DNA from 2 places in the Mesorhizobium opportunistum WSM2075 genome. Region 2 is predicted to be linked to the other one. Evidence: predicted binding sites of a transcription regulator. Region 2 holds the regulator's gene; the other holds the start of a gene.
What was found. The regulator PhoB, encoded in region 2, activates phosphate uptake and scavenging genes when phosphate is short. The targets are predictions, from matches to a motif close to TGTCATNNANCTGTCAT.

Region 1: a site for PhoB is predicted at 1,629-1,645, ahead of ppk2 (polyphosphate kinase 2). Genes of this name have one in related genera too.

What each region holds. Positions count from the first base shown of each region.
Region 1 is NC_015675.1:5,050,021-5,054,439, reverse strand. It holds gene MESOP_RS24480 (glycosyl transferase family 90) at 1-414, shown strand, start outside; gene MESOP_RS24475 (aldo/keto reductase) at 428-1,471, opposite strand; gene ppk2 (polyphosphate kinase 2) at 1,753-2,673, shown strand; gene MESOP_RS24465 (dihydrofolate reductase family protein) at 2,739-3,386, opposite strand; gene hemB (porphobilinogen synthase) at 3,600-4,419, opposite strand, start outside.
Region 2 is NC_015675.1:1,485,879-1,490,297, reverse strand. It holds gene xylF (D-xylose ABC transporter substrate-binding protein) at 1-236, opposite strand, end outside; gene MESOP_RS07135 (ROK family protein) at 506-1,750, shown strand; gene phoB (phosphate regulon transcriptional regulator PhoB) at 2,069-2,758, opposite strand; gene phoU (phosphate signaling complex protein PhoU) at 2,775-3,482, opposite strand; gene pstB (phosphate ABC transporter ATP-binding protein PstB) at 3,508-4,311, opposite strand; gene pstA (phosphate ABC transporter permease PstA) at 4,308-4,419, opposite strand, start outside.

The sequences.
Region 1 (4,419 bases), 3.3 Mb from region 2:
GCAAAGTACAGCAAGCCCTTTCTCAGCATCGGCCAGCACCTGCGCTATCGCTACATCGTCTCGCTGGAGGGCAATGACGTGGCGACCAATCTGAAGTGGATCATGAATTCGAACTCGCTCTGCCTGATGCCGCCGCCGACCTACGAAACGTGGTTTAGGGAGAGCCAGCTCGAGGCCAATGTCCACTATGTGCCGCTCGATCCGGATTTCGCCGATCTGGCCGAAAAAGTAAGCTATTTCGAACGGCACCCGGCCGCGGCGGAGCGCATCGTCCTCGCGGCCAATGCGCATTGCCGCAAGTTCTCCAACCAGCGAGACGAGCAGGCGATCTCCCTGCTCGTGCTCTACAAATATTTCGTGCTCAGCGGCCAACTCGAACCCTATCCCGAACTCTGGCGGTTCATCGGGGGCTAGATCCTGATGTCCGTCAGATGGCGCTGCGGTCGAGAACCGTGTCGGCGGGGCTGAAGCGATCCTTTGCCGTCAGTTGCTGGTGCCAGTAAGGGTAGAGCAAAGGCGGCCGGCTGACCGCGTCGAGGCGCTGGCGTTCGTCGGCACTGAGTTCCAGGGCGGCGGCTGCGAGATTGTCCTTGAGCTGGGCATCGTTGCGGGCGCCGATCACCAGGGAGGAGACGGCGGGGCGGCCGAGCAGCCAGGCAAGGGCCACCTGCGCCGCGGAAACGCCGCGGGCCTTGCCGATTTCGACCAGCACGTCGACGATCCGCCAGAGCCGGTCCTCGTCCCGGATCGGCGGCTCGGACCAGCCAGCGAGCTGCCGGGCGGTGGGGCTGTCGCGGCGGTATTTGCCGGACAGCAAGCCGCCGGCGAGCGGGCTCCACACCAGCACGCCGAGCCCCTGGTCGACCGAGATCGGCAGCAATTCATACTCTGCCTCGCGCGCCTCCAGCGAGTAGTGGATTTGCTGGGTGACAAAACGCGGCTGGTGATGGCTGTCGCTGACGGCGAGCCCCTTCATCACCTGCCAGCCGGAGTAGTTGGAGCAGCCGACATAGCGGATCTTGCCCTGGCCGACCAAGGTGTCGAGCGCGGCGATGGTTTCCTCAAGTGGGGTCAGGCCGTCCCATTCGTGCAGGAAATAGATGTCGATGACATCGGTCTTGAGCCGCTTCAGGCTCCTCTCGCATTCGCGGATCAGGTGATAGCGCGACAGGCCTTCGTCGTTGGGCCCCTTGCCGATCCGCATCCTCGCCTTGGAGGCGATCAGCACGTCGCTCTTGCGCTTGCCGCCGAGTGCCTCGCCGATGATCTCTTCCGAGATGCCGTTCGAATAGACATTGGCGGTGTCGAGAAGATTGATGCCGGCATCGATGCACATGTCGATCATCCGTTTGGCTTCGGCGAGATCGCTGTTGCCGACCGCGGCGAACGGGCCGGCGCCGCCGAAGGTCATGGTGCCCATGGTCAGTGTCGAAACCTTCAGGCCGGAACGGCCGAGAGTACGGTATTCCATGTCAGTCCTCGCGATTGTGTTGAATTGGGGCGGCGCGAAAGGGCAGCCCGGAATGCGACCGGGGATTTGTAGGACAATTCGGTCCGCTTGTCGCCATGCCAGGACGACGATCGATCATATCTCGCGGAATTTGCAGCGCCGGCAATCGTGCTCGGGCTGCAATAAAACCGTCACTGCCGGCCTATATTGAATTCGGCTAAGGTGTTCCGTTCCAGGCCGCGGGCCAGCAGGGTTGGGGCGCCGGGACATAAACCGACAGGCTTGCACGCGGAGCAACTGATATGACCGAGCTAAGACAGAATTCCCCTGCAAAAGACTGGCTCGAAGCCGAGCTCGCCGACACGCTCGACGAAGACTATGAGCTCGAAATGTCGGAACCGGCGCTGTCGATGGAGATCGCCAAGATCTACAAGAACTCGCATCCGCCTTCGATCGACCGCATGCAATATTTCCGCGACCTGATCACCTTGCAGTCCGAGCTGATCAAGCTGCAGTCGTGGGTCGCCTATCACAGGAAGAAGCTGGTGGTGATCTTCGAGGGCCGCGACTCCGCCGGCAAGGGCGGCGTCATCAAGCGCATCACCCAGCGGCTCAACCCGCGCATCTGCCGCGTCGTGGCATTGCCGGCACCGACCGAACGCGAAAAGTCGCAATGGTATTTCCAGCGCTACGTCCCGCATCTGCCGGCCGGTGGCGAGATCGTGCTGTTCGACCGCTCCTGGTACAACCGTTCCGGCGTCGAACGGGTGATGGGTTTTGCCGGACCGGAGCAGGTCGAGGAGTTCTTCCACGACGTGCCGGAGTTCGAGCGCATGCTGGTGCGCTCGGGCATCACCGTGGTCAAATACTGGTTCTCGATCACTGACGAGGAACAGCAGATGCGCTTCCTGATGCGCATCCACGATCCGATGAAGCAGTGGAAACTGTCACCGATGGACCTGCAGTCGCGCGTGCGCTGGGAACAGTACACCAAGGCCAAGGAAGAAACCTTCGCCCGCACCAACATTCCCGAGGCGCCCTGGTTCATCGTCGAAGGCAACGACAAGAAGCGCGCGCGGCTGAACTGCATCGATCATCTGCTGAAGCAATTGCCGTATGAAGAGGTGCCGCACGAGGAGATCACGCTGCCCGAGCGCGTCTTCAACCCGGAATACGAGCGCCAGGTCCTGCCGCGCGAACTTTACGTGCCGGAGAAGTATTGAGGGTTCTTCCTTCTCCCCGTATAGTGACGGGGAGAAAGGGGCCTGCCGCCAAGGGTTTCGCCAAACTACGCGCGATCGATGATCACATGCGTGGCAAGCGCTGTCGCCACCTGCTCCGTGCACCGATAGCCAAGCTTCACCATATCCAGGCTCGCGAAGAGGTTCTCGCCTGTGCCCAGCAGCACCGGTGAGATCGCCAGGTGCATGGTGTCGATAAGCTTCTCCTGGAGATATTGCCGGATGGTCGAGACACCGCCGCCGACCCGCACATCCTTGCCGCCAGCCGCCGACCTTGCCTGCTCGAGCGCCGAATGGATGCCGTCGGTGACGAAGTGGAAAGTGGTGCCGCCCTCCATCGTGATCGGCGCTCGCTTGAAGTGTGTCAGCACGAAAACCGGCACATGGTAGGGCGGGTTGTCGCCCCACCAGCCCTTCCAGGTTTCGTCGGGCCATTCGCCGCGGATCGGTCCGAACATGTTTCGGCCGAGGATCCAAGCGCCGACATTCTCGAAGCTGCGCGCCGCGAACGCCTCGTTGATATCGGTGGCGCCGCCGTCTTGTCCCAGCACCATCTTGCGGAAGGTGCGGGTATCGACAAACCACTTGTGCAAGGATTCCCCACCGACGCCGAGCGGATTTTGCAGATCCTGGTCGGGACCGGCGCCATAGCCGTCGAGCGATAGGGTGAAAGCGTTGACACGCAGCTTGGACATGAAAACCTCCTCGATAACCAGTTGTATTTTGCAAGTGGTTGCCTTGTAGCAAACCGATTGCGAATTGCAAGTGGTATTTTCTACGGCGAAGAAACACGTACCCGGACCTCTCCGCCATGTAGCGGGAAGTCCTTGCCTGTAAGTTCCTTATGGAAGTCGCGGATGCCGTTCATGGACGACCACGTCGCTGAATGGCCGGGGGAGGGCGAGAACCTACCCCTTCAGCATCGTCGCCACCTCTGGCGCGAAATAGGTCAGGATACCGTCGCAGCCGGCGCGCTTGAAGGCAAGCAGGCTCTCCAGCATCGCTTTCTCGCCGTCGATCCAGCCATTGGCGCCCGCCGCCTTGATCATCGAATATTCGCCCGACACCTGGTAGGCGAAGGTCGGCATCTGGAATTCGTCCTTCAGCCTGCGGATGATGTCGAGATAGGGCAGGCCGGGCTTGACCATCAGCATGTCGGTCCCCTCGGCGATGTCCTGTTCGGCCTCGCGCACGGCTTCGTCCGAGTTGGCATGATCGATATAGTAGGTCTTCTTGTCGCCCTTGAGCAGGCCGGCGGTGCCGACCGCCTCGCGATAGGGGCCGTAGAAGGCCGAGGCGAATTTGGTCGCGTAGGACATGATCGCCACGTCCTGAAAGCCGTTGGCGTCGAGCGCGTCGCGGATGGCGCCGATACGCCCGTCCATCATGTCGGACGGCGCGATGATGTCGGCGCCGGCCGCCGCCTGGATGACGGCCGCCGCCGCGACCTGTTCGACCGTCTCGTCGTTGACGATGATGCCGTCGCGCAGGATGCCGTCATGGCCGTGGCTGGTGAACGGGTCGAGCGCGGCGTCGGTGATGATGCCGATCTCGGGCACCGCGTCCTTTATGGCACGGGTGGCGCGGTTGATGACATTGTCGGGGTCGAGGATGTGCGAGCCGGTCTGGTCGCGCAAGGCCAGATCGACATTGGGGAAGGTGGCGAGCGCGGGAATGCCGAGCCTGGCCGCGCGCTCAGCCTCCTTGATTGCAAGGTCGATCGACAGG
Region 2 (4,419 bases):
ATCAGGCTTTCGACATCGGTGAGCTGCTTGCCGGGATTGGACTGCGCGTCGGCGGAGATGTACTTGTCGCCGGCGGCCTCGATCGCTTTTTTCATCGCGGCCTCGTCGGTCTTCCAGCGCTCTTCCTGGAAATTGGACCAGGAAACGCCGATGACCTTGTCCTTCGCCTGCGCGACCGACGCAAGCGTCAGCGACATGGCGACACCCGCCAGGATGGCGGCTGTGAATTTCTTCATGATATTCCTCCCTGCGCCGCGTATGGCGCGACCAAACTGGCCCTAAGGCCGGCACAAAGGCCCTATTTTTTCGAGCCTCGAAAAAACACTGGTCCATCACCGGAACACTGTCAACAATGATTCTGATGGATTTTGAGGTGCCGTGAACTTTTTTTCGAGCTCCGGAATAAATAATGACAGCGTGGGGCGCTTCTGCCAGTATTTGGTGGCTTCGCTGGCGGCCTTCGGGAGGCACGAAAGGCCGCGGCGACTGGGAGGATGCGGGAAACATGTCGGTCGGAATCCGCCACGACGATCTGCGCCGGCGCAACCGCGCCATGGTGATCTCGGCCGTGCGCCGTGCCGGTCAGCCTTCGCGCACCGAGATCGCCGCCACCACCGGCCTCAGCCACTCGACCATCTCGGCGATCTCCTCCGACCTGATCGGCGAAGGCGTCCTGACCGAGGGCAAGCCGAGCGAGGCCGGGGCGCTGAAACGCGGCAGGCCGCAGGTCGGCCTCACACTCAACCCGGAGGCGGCGGCGGTGATGACCGTGGTGCTGTCGCTGAATTTCCTGTCGGTCGCCGTCATCGACTATGCCGGCCAGGTGATATCGGAGGAACAGCGCCGGCTGGACACGCTGACCATGTCGCGCGAGGCGCTGATCGGCGAATGCGTCGCCATCGTGCGGCGCCGCATAGACGATCCCGACATCGATGTCCGCAGCGTCGCCCGCATCGCACTGGCCATCCAGGGCATCACCGACACCGAGGCGCGCGCCATGCTGTGGTCGCCGATCACGCCGCAGACCGACATCGCCTTCGCCGACATATTCGAAGCCGAGTTCGGCATCCCCGCCACCATGGAAAACGACTGCAACATGATGGCGGTGGCGCTGCGCTGGCGCGATCCCGAGCGCTACCGCGACGACTTCATCGCCATTCTGCTGTCTCACGGCATCGGCATGGGCCTGGTGCTGAAGGGCGAACTGTTCACCGGTACCCATTCCTCGGGCGGCGAGTTCGGCCACATGATCCACCGGCCGGGCGGCGCGCTCTGCCGCTGCGGACGGCGCGGCTGCGTCGAGGCCTATGCCGGCAACTACGCCATCTGGCGAAGCGCGAGACAGCTTGGCGAGGACACCGAACCGGTCGACGTCAGCGACGCCGACATGCGGGCACTGGCGGCCTCGGCGCGCGAGAAGGACGGGCCGGAGCGCCAGGCCTATCGCAAGGCCGGCGAGGCGCTCGGCTATGGCCTCGGCAGCCTGTTCGCGCTGATCGATCCCGCCCCGGTCGCCATGGTCGGCGTCAGCGCCGCCGCCTTCGACCTGATCGAGCCGGCCTTGCGCGAGGCGATTGCACAGACCGCCGGCGGCCAGCACTCGAAATCGATCTCCTTCGACACCGAGCCTAACGAACTGCCGCTGATCCGCGAAGGCTGCGCCATGCGCGCTCTGACCTTCGTCGATCAGGAAATATTCGCGCCGGGCGTGCAGGCGAGAGCAGGCGCGGCTGGGAAGAACGTGGCGTGAAATCGAAGCCATCGTAACATCCGTGGGTTGGACAAAGCCTCACGACTTCGTCATCCCTGGGCGGAGCAGGAGCGAAGCTCCGTCGCGGAGACCCTGGGATCCATGCCGCGACCTTGGCCACGGAGTGCAGCGGAGCAGAATTCCGCACCGAGGCAACGCTTCAAAGTCGCGGCGTGGATCCTCGGGTCTACGCCGCGTCGCTTCGCTCCTTGCTCCGCCCGTGGATGACGAAGCAATGGACGTTTTCGCTGATCGCCAAGGTAAAGCGATCCGGCTTAAGCACGAAATCCGACTGTCTAACCTTCCGCGCCGAAGAACCTAATCTTCCCGGATCGCGTAGCCCGCCCCACGAATGGTTCTAATGACATCGGGCATGCGGCCATTGTTGACCGCCTTGCGCAGCCGCCCGACATGCACGTCGACCGTGCGCTCGTCGATGTAGATCGTCTCGCCCCAGACATTGTCGAGCAGCTGGCTGCGCGAGAACACCCGGCCGGGATGGCGCATCATGAATTCGAGCAGGCGGAACTCGGTCGGCCCGAGCCGGATCTCGCTCTTCTTGCGGTAGACGCGGTGCGATTCGCGGTCGAGCACGATGTCGCCGACCTTGAGCACGCTGGACAGCACTTCCGGTTTGGCGCGGCGCAGCAACGCCTTGACGCGGGCCATGAACTCCGGCGTCGAGAACGGCTTGACCAGATAGTCGTCGGCGCCTGTGGAGAGTCCACGTACACGGTCGCTTTCTTCGCCCCGCGCGGTCAGCATGATGATCGGCAGCCGCTCGGTCTCGGGCCGCATTCGCAGGCGCCGGCAGAGTTCGATGCCGGACACCGCCGGCACCATCCAGTCGAGCACCAGAAGGTCGGGCACGTTCTCCTGCAGGCGGATCTCCGCCTCGTCGCCGCGCGTCACCACCTCGACCTGGTAACCTTCCGATTCCAGATTGTAGCGGAGCAGCACCCCTAACGGCTCCTCATCCTCCACCACCATGATGCGTGGCGCGATCATCGGCTGGTCACCCCTGCTATGCCGCCGGCGCCGACATCGCGGTTTCGTCCTGCTTCGGACGATTGGCGGGCAGCTGCGTGCCGGTCAGCACATAATACGCATTCTCGGCGATGTTGGTCACGTGGTCGCCGATGCGTTCGAGGTTCTTGGCACAGAACAAAAGATGCGTGCAGGCGGTGATGTTGCGCGGATCTTCCATCATGTAGGTCAGCAGTTCGCGGAACACCGAGGTGTATTTGACATCGATGCGCTCGTCGGCGGCGCGCAGCTTCGCCAGTGCCGCGGCATCACGCGCCGCATATTCCTCGATGACACCTTGAACCTGGATCAGCACCAGCTGCGCCATCGCGTCGATGGAGTGCGACAGGTCGCGCGGCGTGGCGGAGAGCCCGACCGTGCCGACGCGCTTGGCGATGTTCTTGGCAAGGTCGCCGATGCGTTCGAGATCGCCGGCCATGCGGATCGAGCCGACGACATGGCGCAGATCGTCGGCCATCGGCTGGCGCTTGGCGATCAGCGTGATGGCGCGGTCGTCCAGCTCGCGCTGGCGCGCATCCATGATCGCGTCATCGGAGACGACGCGTTGGGCGAGCGCATTGTCGGAGTTCAGCAGCGCCTTGGTGGCACCGCCGACCATCGAGCCGGCGAGGTCGCCCATGTCGCTGATCAGCCTGCTGATCTGTCCGAGATCTTCGTCGAAGGCTGCAACCGTGTGTTCGGCCATGATCCTGGTCCTCGTATGCGTGCGATCAGCCGAAGCGGCCGGTGATGTAGTCCTGCGTGCGCTTCTCGCGGGGCGACGTGAAGATCTTCTCCGTCTTGTCGAACTCGACCAGTTCGCCCAGGTACATGAAGGCCGTCTGCTTCGACACGCGCGCCGCCTGCTGCATGTTGTGGGTGACGATGACGATCGTGTAGTCGGCCTGCAATTCGTCGATCAGCTCCTCGATCTTGGCGGTCGACAGCGGATCGAGCGCCGAGGCCGGCTCGTCGAGCAGGATGACTTCCGGCTTCACCGCCACGGTACGGGCAATGCAGAGCCGCTGCTGCTGGCCGCCCGAAAGGCTGAGGCCGCTGGCATTGAGCTTGTCCTTGACCTCGGTCCAGAGCGCCGCGCGCTTCAGCGCCTGCTCGACGCGGCCGTCCATCTCGGCCTTGCTGATCTTCTCGTAGAGCCTGACGCCGAAGGCGATGTTCTCATAGATCGACATCGGGAACGGCGTCGGCTTCTGGAACACCATGCCGATCTTGGTGCGCAAGAGGTTGAGGTCCTGCGAACGGTCGAGAACGTTCTTGCCGTCGAGCAGCACCTGGCCCTCGGCGGTCTGCCTGGGATAGAGCTCGTAGATGCGGTTGAAGACGCGCAGCAGCGTCGACTTTCCGCAGCCCGACGGTCCGATGAAGGCGGTGACGCTGCGTTCGGGCAGCGACAGCGTGATGTCCTTCAGCGCCTTCGACTGGCCGTAGTAGAAATTGAGGTTCTTGACCTCGATCTTTGCCTTGGCGGCTGCCTCGGCGGCGATCGTCATGTCTGGAGACAACATCTGGCTCATTTGTCCTCTCTGCGTCCGGTCAGGCTGCGCGCAAAGATGCTGAGCGCGAGAACCGTCAATGTAATTATGAGTGCGCCGGTCCAGGCCAGTTGCTGCCATTCCTCGTAG